2 linked regions of the Cupriavidus necator N-1 genome follow. The protein of the gene in region 2 interacts with the protein of the main gene of each other region in a pairwise test. Links are inferred from orthologs where the notes say so. Each region holds a gene or a part of one and is shown on either strand. Other genes may lie near its edges.

The links.
Region 1: the proteins of recR (region 2) and recO interact in binary tests that used the Escherichia coli proteins (3 or more experiments, as listed by UniProt). The link is inferred for Cupriavidus necator N-1 from one-to-one orthologs.

What each region holds. Positions count from the first base shown.
Region 1 is NC_015726.1:2,519,497-2,523,918, reverse strand. Bases 1,665-4,422 are described here. They hold recO (DNA repair protein RecO), read left to right. Parts: upstream 1,665-2,475; coding sequence 2,476-3,369; downstream 3,370-4,422. Other genes in these bases: acpS (holo-ACP synthase), read left to right, coding at 4,190-4,422; pdxJ (pyridoxine 5'-phosphate synthase), read left to right, coding at 3,411-4,193; era (GTPase Era), read left to right, coding at 1,665-2,456. Outside these bases: lepB (signal peptidase I), read left to right, coding at 1-306; CNE_RS11880 (DUF4845 domain-containing protein), read left to right, coding at 357-749; rnc (ribonuclease III), read left to right, coding at 751-1,521; more of era, read left to right, coding at 1,518-1,664. UniProt on the Escherichia coli protein: Involved in DNA repair and RecF pathway recombination.
Region 2 is NC_015726.1:2,376,000-2,380,547, forward strand. The notes cover bases 1,665-4,548. They hold recR (recombination mediator RecR), read right to left. Parts: upstream 3,472-4,548; coding sequence 2,857-3,471; downstream 1,665-2,856. Other genes in these bases: CNE_RS11175 (CaiB/BaiF CoA transferase family protein), read right to left, coding at 1,665-1,697; CNE_RS11180 (LysR substrate-binding domain-containing protein), read right to left, coding at 1,875-2,780; CNE_RS11190 (YbaB/EbfC family nucleoid-associated protein), read right to left, coding at 3,480-3,812; CNE_RS11195 (DNA polymerase III subunit gamma/tau), read right to left, coding at 3,882-4,548. Also shown: CNE_RS11170 (hydroxymethylglutaryl-CoA lyase), read right to left, coding at 1-504; more of CNE_RS11175, read right to left, coding at 501-1,664. UniProt on the Escherichia coli protein: May play a role in DNA repair. It seems to be involved in an RecBC-independent recombinational process of DNA repair. It may act with RecF and RecO.

The DNA.
Region 1 (4,422 bases), 140 kb from region 2 along the record:
TATTCCAAGCATTTCCGCGAAAAGCTGCCAGGCAGCGTCGATCATGGCATCCTGAACGACGCCGACCGCCCGTCGTTTATCGCGGGGGCGGACCCGGATTTCCCGTACCGGGAAAACTGCACTTACAATCAGCAGGGCGTGACCTGCAAGGTACCTGCGGGTCACTATTTCGTCATGGGTGACAACCGGGACAACAGCCTGGATTCCCGTTACTGGGGGTTCGTGCCGGATGAGAATATCGTCGGCAAGGCCTTTGTGATCTGGATGAACCTGGGCAATTTCGGACGCGTGGGAACGTTCAAATAAGAATCCCCGCGGCGCAAGAACACTCAACGCAAAACGAGGACAAGCGCATCATGGGTCAATTTGGGAAGGTGGGGGGCAGGAATCCGGTACGACGCCGGGCAGGCATGGGCGGGTTTTCCGTCTGGACGCTGCTGGTGATCGTGGTGTTCGTGATCGGGGTGGCCTTGCCGGCCCTGCGCGCGATCCCGAGTCTGGTGGAGTATTTTTCGGTCAAGCGCGCGGCCAGCTATGCCAAGCAGCGCGCCACCAACAAGCGCGAAGTGGTCGATTTTTTTGAGAAACAGGCAGTCATCGACCGGATTACCGCAGTCAAGGCCGAGGACCTCCTGATCCGGGAAGACGAGAACGGCACCATCCAGTCGGTCGATTTCTCGTACCGGACCGAGGTGCCCGTCTATGGACCCCTGAGCCTACTGATTACCTATTCAGGAACGCAGCACTGATATGAACCTTGACGCCTTGCAGCAACGACTCGGCTACCGATTCAGCAAGCCCGAATTGCTGCAACAGGCGCTGACGCACCGCAGCCACAGCGCCCAGCACAACGAACGCCTTGAATTCCTGGGCGATTCGGTGCTCAACTGCGCCGTGGCGGACATGCTCTATGGCATGTTCGGCAAGCTCGACGAGGGTGACCTGTCGCGCGTGCGGGCCAACCTGGTCAAGCAGCAGGCGCTGTACGAGATCGCCCAGATGCTGCAGTTGTCCGATACCCTGCGCCTGGGCGAGGGCGAACTCAAGAGCGGGGGCTTTCGACGCCCGTCGATCCTGGCCGATGCGCTGGAAGCCATCGTCGGCGCGGTGTTCCTGGACGCCGGCTTCGATGCCGCCCGGGCGCTGATCCGCAAGCTCTATATCCCGATCCTGGAGCAGGTCGATCCGCGCACGCTCGGCAAGGACGCCAAGACCCTGCTGCAGGAATACCTGCAGGGCCATAAGATCGCCCTGCCGCAATATAACGTAATCGCCACACACGGGGCCGCGCACAGCCAGCAGTTTGAAGTCGAGTGCACGGTGCCTAAACTGGAAGTCCGGGTGTTCGGCACCGGCGCCTCGCGGCGCGCCGCCGAGCAGGCCGCCGCCAAGCTGGCGCTGGACGAAGTCCAGAAGCTGGTGCCGCAGTTGCTCAAGCGCAGCCGCGCCGAGCGCACCGGCAAGACCCGCAAGCAACCCGTGCCGCAAGACCCACAGCTGTCTCTCAGGTTGAAGGAATGACCGAATCTACCCATCCGCAGCAAGACGCGGCGGATACCCCGGCCGCGGCGTTCCGCTGCGGCACCGTGGCCATCGTCGGCCGCCCCAACGTGGGCAAGTCCACGCTGATGAACGCGCTGGTCGGCCAGAAGATCAGCATCACCTCGCGCAAGGCGCAGACCACGCGGCACCGCATCGTCGGCATCCAGACCACGGATGACGCGCAGTATGTGTTCGTCGACACGCCGGGCTTCCAGACCCGCCACGCCAGCGCGCTGAACCGTTCGCTGAACCGCGCGGTTACGTCCACGCTGTCGTCGGTGGACCTGGTCCTGTTCGTGGTCGAGGCCGGCTACTACGGCGCCGACGACGAGAAGGTGCTGTCGCTGCTGCCGAAGAACACGCCGGTGCTGCTGATCGCCAACAAGCTGGACCGCGTCAACGGCGAGAACCGCTCGGAAGTGATGATGCCCTTCCTGGAAAAGATGGGGCAGCAGTTCCCGTTCCGCGAAGTGGTGCCGATGACGGCCAAGACCCACGACCATATCGCGCGCCTGTTCGCGATCATCCGGCCCTACCTGCCGGAAGGCGAGCCGATGTATGACGCCGACGCCATGACGGACCGCAGCGAGCGCTTCCTGGCCTCGGAGATCATCCGCGAGAAGGTGTTCCGCTGGACCGGCGACGAGCTGCCGTACACCAGCACGGTGATCATCGACAAGTTCGAGACCGAGGGCCGCCTGCGCCGCGTCTTTGCCACCATCCTGGTCGAGCGCGACGCGCACAAGGCCATGATCATCGGCAACAAGGGCGCCAAGCTCAAGCAGATCTCCACCGAAGCGCGCCTGGACATGGAAAAGCTGTTCGACGGCAAGGTCTACCTGGAAATGTGGATCAAGGTGAAGAGCGGCTGGGCCGACAACGAAGCTGGGCTGCGCGCGTACGGCTACGAGTGAGCATAACGGCGAGCGACCAGTGAGCAAGACGGCTGACATCGCGCGCGCGCCGGCGCCGGCGCCACGGTCCCGCCGCGCCGACCCCGTGGTCGACGAGGCCGCCGAACTGCTCGACAGCAAGGCGCTGCCGGGCATGGCCGACGCGGCTGCGCGCGCGATGATGGACCGCGCCATGCGCATCGTGCCGGCGCGGCCCGAGTCGCGCGTGGCCGAGCAGCCCGGCTTTGTGCTGCACGCCTGGCCGTATCGCGAGACCAGCCTGATCCTGGACCTGTTCACGCGCGACTACGGCCGCATCTCGATGGTGGCCAAGGGCGCAAAGCGCCCGCACTCCGCGCTACGCGCGGTGCTGCAGCATTTCCACCCGGTCTCGGTGTCATGGAGCGGCCGCGGCGAGGTCAAGACCCTGACCAAGGCCGAGTGGGTCGGCGGCATGCCGCCGCTGGACGGCGACGCGCTGCTGTCGGCGTTCTACCTGAACGAGCTGCTGATGCGCTTCTGCCCGCGCGAGGACGCGCATCCGGCCTTGTTCCGCCACTACCTGACGACGCTGACGCGGCTGGCGCACGGCGAGCAAGCCGGGCTGGTGCTGCGCAGCTTTGAACGCGTGCTGCTGCAGGAAACCGGCTTCGCGGTGGCCTTCGACCAGTGCCTGAGCACCGGCGAGCGGGTCCAGCCAGGCCTGGACTATGTCTACCAGCCAGAGCGCGGCGTGCGCCGCGCGCAGCCGAGCGACCCGTCGTCGTGGCCGGTGGTCACTGGCCAGACGCTGCTGGACATGGCGCAGGACGATTACAGCCGCGCGCAGACCGCCGCGCAAAGCCGCGCGCTGATGCGGTTCCTGCTGCATTATTATCTGCAAGGCGCGCCACTGAAGACGCGCCAGATACTGATCGACCTGCAGTATCTCTGACCGACTCAAGAACCATCCGACTTACTCCTGCACCTGCTCGCATGATCTTCCACGCAAATCCGGGCGTCATCGACCTTGGCGTCAATATTGACCACGTCGCCACGCTGCGCAACGCGCGCGGCACCGTGTACCCCGATCCCATCCGTGCCGCGCTGCTGGCGGAACAGGCCGGCGCCGACCTGATCACGCTGCACCTGCGCGAAGACCGCCGCCATATCCGCGATGCCGACGTGCGCGCGCTGCGCCCGCAACTGGCCACGCGCATGAACCTGGAATGCGCGATCACGCAGGAGATGCTCGACATCGCCTGTGAAATCTGTCCGCAGGACGTGTGCCTGGTGCCGGAGCGCCGCGAGGAAGTGACCACCGAGGGCGGGCTGGATGTGGCCGGGCGTTTCGAGCAGGTCAAGGCGGCGTGCGCGCAGCTGGCCGGCGCCGGCATCCGCGTGTCGCTGTTCATCGATGCCGATGCCGACCAGATCGCCGCCGCGGCCGCGTGCGGCGCGCCGGTGATCGAGCTGCATACCGGCCGCTATGCCGATGCGCATACGCCCGATGAGCAGGCGCTCGAGTTCCGCCGCATCGCCGATGGCGTCGATGCCGGCCAGAAGCACGGCCTGGTGGTCAACGCCGGCCATGGCCTGCACTACACCAACGTGCAGCCGATTGCCGCGCTGCCCGGCATCAAGGAACTGAACATCGGCCACGCGATCGTGGCGCATGCGGTGTTCGCGGGCTGGGAGAACGCGGTGCGCGAGATGAAGGCTATCATGGTCGCCGCGCGCCTGGGCACGCGCTACCCTGCCGCGGGCGCCCCGGCGTGATCTACGGCGTCGGCACCGACATCATCCAGATCGCCCGCGTGCAGGGCGTGATGGAACGCACCAACGGCCGTTTCGCGGAGAAGGTGCTGGGCCCCGATGAGCTGGCCAAGTACCACGCCCGCAAGGCGCGTTCCGAAAAGCGCGGGCTGGCTTTCCTGTCCACGCGCTTCGCTGCCAAGGAGGCGTTCTCCAAGGCCATCGGCCTGGGCATGCGCTGGCCGATGACGTG
Region 2 (4,548 bases):
CAGTGCCATCACCGCGCCGGTATCGACCTCGCCCTCGAACGGGCAGCCGAACACCGTCGACAGCGACACGTTGACCGGCACACCGGCGGCGCCCGCCGCCTCGATCATCGCCAGCAATTGCGCTTGCGACTGCTCGCGCGTCATGCGCAGGTTGGCGCGATTGTGCGTCTCGCTGGCCGACATCACCAGGTTGACCTCATCCGGCTGGCACGACAGCGCACGCTCCAGCCCGCGCAGGTTGGGCACCAGCGCGGTATAGCGCACGCCCGGGTGGCGCCGCATGCGGTGCATCAGTGCCTCGGCGTCGGCCAGCGCCGGGATGGCGCGGGCCGAGGTGAACGAGGTGGCTTCGATGCGGGCAAAGCCGCAGGCCGACAGCGCGTCGAGGAAGGCGACCTTGGCGTCGGTCGGCACCACCACCGGCTCGATCTGCAGGCCGTCGCGCGGCGCGACTTCATTGATCTCGACGCGTGCCGGGCCGCGCAGGTTGGCGGCGGCGCTCATGCGATCACCTTGCGCGCGCGCAGGTCGGCGATGGCGGCGTCATCGAAGCCAGCCTGCTTCAGCACCGCATCGGTATGCTCGCCCAGCGTCGGCGCGCGGTCATGGATTTCCCCCGGGCTGGCCGACAGCTTGGGCACTACGCCCGGCACTTCCACCGTGAGCCCGCCGGCCGAGGTCACCGACTCGATCACGCCACGGGCGCGGTAGTGCGGGTCTTCGGCGATGTCCTTGACGGTATAGATGCGGCCAGACGGCACCTGCGCGTCGCGCAGCACCGCCAGCGCCGAGTCCACCGTCTGCGTGCGAGTCCAGTCCGCGATGGCGGCATCGATTTCGTCCACGCGCTTCACGCGGCCATCGTTCTGCGCCAGCGCCGGATCGTCGGCCAGGTCGGGCCGGCCGATGGCCAGCATCATGCGCTTGAAGATGGCGTCGCCATTGGCCGCCACCAGCACGTATTCGCCGCTGGCGCAGGGGTAGGCATTGGACGGCGCGATCCCCGGCAGCGCGCCGCCAGCGGGCTGGCGCACCGCGCCGAAGGCCGAGTATTCCGGCAGCAGGCTTTCGCTCAGGTTGAACAGCGACTCGTACAGCGCCACGTCGATGACCTGGCCTTCGCCGCCGCGCGCGTCGCGCTGATACAGCGCCAGCAGCACGCCCATGGCGCCGTGCAGGCCGGCGATGGTGTCGCCCAGCGACAGCCCGGCGCGCACCGGCGCGCGGCCAGGCTCGCCGGTCAGGTGGCGCAGGCCGGCCATGGCTTCGGCCACGGCGGCAAAGCCGGGCTCATCCTTCTTCGGGCCGGTCTGGCCGTAGCCCGACACGCGCAGCATGATCAGGCGCGGGTTGTCGGCATGCAGCACATCCCAGCCCAGGCCCCACTTCTCCATGGTGCCAGGGCGGAAGTTCTCGATCAGCACGTCGGCCTCGGCGGCCAGCTTGCGCACCAGTGCCTGGCCTTCCGGCTGGCGCAGGTCGATGCAGATCGACTCCTTGTTGCGCGACTGGGCCTCCCACCAGACCGAGGTGCCTTCATGCAGCATGCGCCATTTGCGCAGCGGGTCGCCCTGCCCCGGCGGCTCCACCTTGATGATGTGGGCACCAAAGTCGGCCAGGGTCTTGGCGGCAAAGGGGCCGGCGATGAGTTGTCCGAGTTCGAGGACGCGAATGCCCTCGAGGATCTGTTGCGCCATGGGGTGTCTCCGTGCGATGCGGTGTTTTGTTGCAGTGCGGCAAGCCCAATGACTGGCTTGTCATACATTGCGTTCGAACGGAGTGTGCCCCAGCAGGGGCCCGCCAGGAATCGGCAATCGGAGAAGCGGGCTTTCTCGGAACGCGAAAGGCTCCGGAGGCGCCTCAGCACAGGGGCGTCAGAACGGCGCCCGGTCCCCGCACAGGTGGCTGATCAGCAGCCGCGCCGACACCGTCAGCCCGGCCGGGTCGCGCAGCCCGATCAGCAGCGAGCGGCGCGCCCAGGCGTCCTGCAGCGACACCAGCGACAGCCCCATCGACTTGACATGCGGCTCGGCCGCGATGCGCGGCAGCACGCCCACGCCCAGGCCGGCCATCACCATGCGGCACATGGCATCGAAGCTGCGCACCTGGATGCGCAGCCGGAACGGCCGGTCCAGCCGGCTGCTCTCTTCCAGCAGGCGGGCGGCCAGCGAGGTTTCCTGCGGCAGGCTGACGAAGTCGAATTCCAGCGTATCGGCGTAGTGCACCGGGCCGCGCGCGGCCAGCGGATGGTTGGGCGGCGTGATGATGACCAGCTCGTCCTGCCGGTACTCGATCGTCATCAGCCCGGCCGCGGGGGTGCGGTCGGCAAAGATGCCCACGTCGGCGCGGTTCTCGATCAGCGCGGCGACGATGTCGCGGCTGTTCTGTTCTTCCAGCTCGATGCGGATGGTGGGATGGCGCTGCATGAACGACGCCAGGTCGTCGGGCAGGAACTGCGTGATCGCCGAGGTGTTGGCGCACACCCGCACCTGCCCGCGCACGCCCGAGGCGTAGTCCGACATCACGCCGGCCATGCGTTCGACGTCCTGCAGGATGGTCAGCGCATGGTGGAAGCAGGCCTGGCCGGCCTCGGTCAGCTGCACGCCGGCGGCATGGCGGAAGAACAGCGGCGCGCCGACCGCGGTTTCCAGGTCTGAGATGCGCTTGCTGGCGGCGGCCACGGCCAGGTGCGACTGGCGCGCGCCGGCCGAGATGCTGCCCTGCCGGGCCACGGCGACGAACAAGCCAAGCGTGACGAGATCGAAGCGGGCCAGGTTCATGGGGCAGACAGGTAGGCGGAGGAATCCGGTGATCGGCGCGCGGGCACGTGGGCGTTCCGGCCCCGCGCGATCGGGCTCAGAGGTTGCGGCGGTCCATCACCGCGCGGGCGATGGTGCCGGCATCGACGTATTCCAGCTCGCCGCCCACCGGCACGCCGCGCGCCAGGCGCGACACCTTGAGGCCGCGCGCCTTCAGCATTTCGCCGATGTAGTGCGCGGTGGCCTCGCCTTCGCTGGTGAAGTTGGTGGCGACGATGACCTCGCCGACCGGGCCGCCCAGCTCAGGCTCGGTGGCGCGCGCGAGCAGCCGGTCCAGGTGGATCTCGCGCGGGCCGATGCCATCCAGCGGCGAGAGCCGGCCCATCAGCACGAAGTACTTGCCGCGGTAGGTCAGGGTCTGCTCGATCATGACCTGGTCGGCCGGGGTTTCCACCACGCACAGCAGCGAGGCGTCGCGGCGGTCGTCCAGGCAGGTCGCGCAGATCTCCTGCTCGGTGAAGGTGTTGCAGCGCTGGCAATGGCGGATATGGTCCGCCGCGCCGCGCAGTGCATCGCCCAGCTTGCGCGCGCCCTCGCGGTCGTGCTGCAGCAGGTGGTAGGCCATGCGCTGGGCGGACTTGGGCCCGACGCCGGGCAGCACCCGCAGCGCTTCGACCAGTGCCTGCAGCGAGGTCGGGGACGATGCCTTCACAGTGGCGTTCAGAACGGCAGCTTGAAGCCCGGGGGCAGCGGCAGGCCCGAGGTCATCGAGCCCATCTTTTCCTGCGAGGTGGCTTCGGCCTTGCGCACGGCGTCATTGAAGGCGGCGGCGACCAGGTCTTCCAGCAGGTCCTTGTCTTCGCCCTCGGCCAGCAGGCTAGGGTCGATGGTGACGCGCTTGACGTCGTTCTTGCAGGTCATGACCACCTTGACGAGACCGGCGCCGGACTGGCCCTCGACCTCGATCAGGGCCAGCTGCTCCTGCATCTTCTTCATGTTTTCCTGCATCTGCTGGGCTTGCTTCATCAGCCCGGCGAGTTGACCTTTCATCATGATGGAATGCTCCTGGATTCGGTAAGAAATTCGGCAAAGTAGTTCGGTAAAGCAAACGCAGGCCGCGGATCAGGCGGCGCGCGGCTGGATCGAGCCCGGCACGATCTGGCCGCCAAAATCGCGCAGCAGGCCCTGTACAAAGGGATCGGCCTCGATCACTGCCTCGGCCTGGCGCTGGCGCTCGGCGCGCGCCTCGGCATCGGCGGCCGCCGCGGTGATGGAAACCCCGCCCACCTCGCAGACCACGCGCACCGGCACGCCAAAGTGGTCGCACAGCGCCTGCTGCAGCCGCTCGGACACGCCGTTCTCGCCCAGGGCCGCGACCGGGATGCGCAGGTGGAAGGTGCGCCCGACCACCTGGGTCAGTTCGCTCTGGTAGGCCAGCTGCTGTGCCAGGCCCTTCAAGGGCAGGCCAGCGGCCAGCACCGGCCATTCGCCGGTGAAGGCCGGCGGGGTGCCATCCTCGCCCGCCGCAGGCGGTCGCGGGGCGACGAATTTGGCGGACTCTGCCGGCGCCGTGGCTGACGGCACGGGAGCGGCCTCGCGCGCCGGCTCGGCCTCGCGCGCGGGTGCCCGGCCCGGCCGGGCCGGGCCGTTGCGCGGCGCGGCGGCAGGCGGTGCCGGTTCGTTGAAACCGCTGTCGCGGTAGCCAGGATCGCTGTCATAGGGGCCTATGACCGGCAGGTCAGGCGGCAGCTCTTCCCACGGCGGCACGTCGCTGCCACCCGCCAACTCC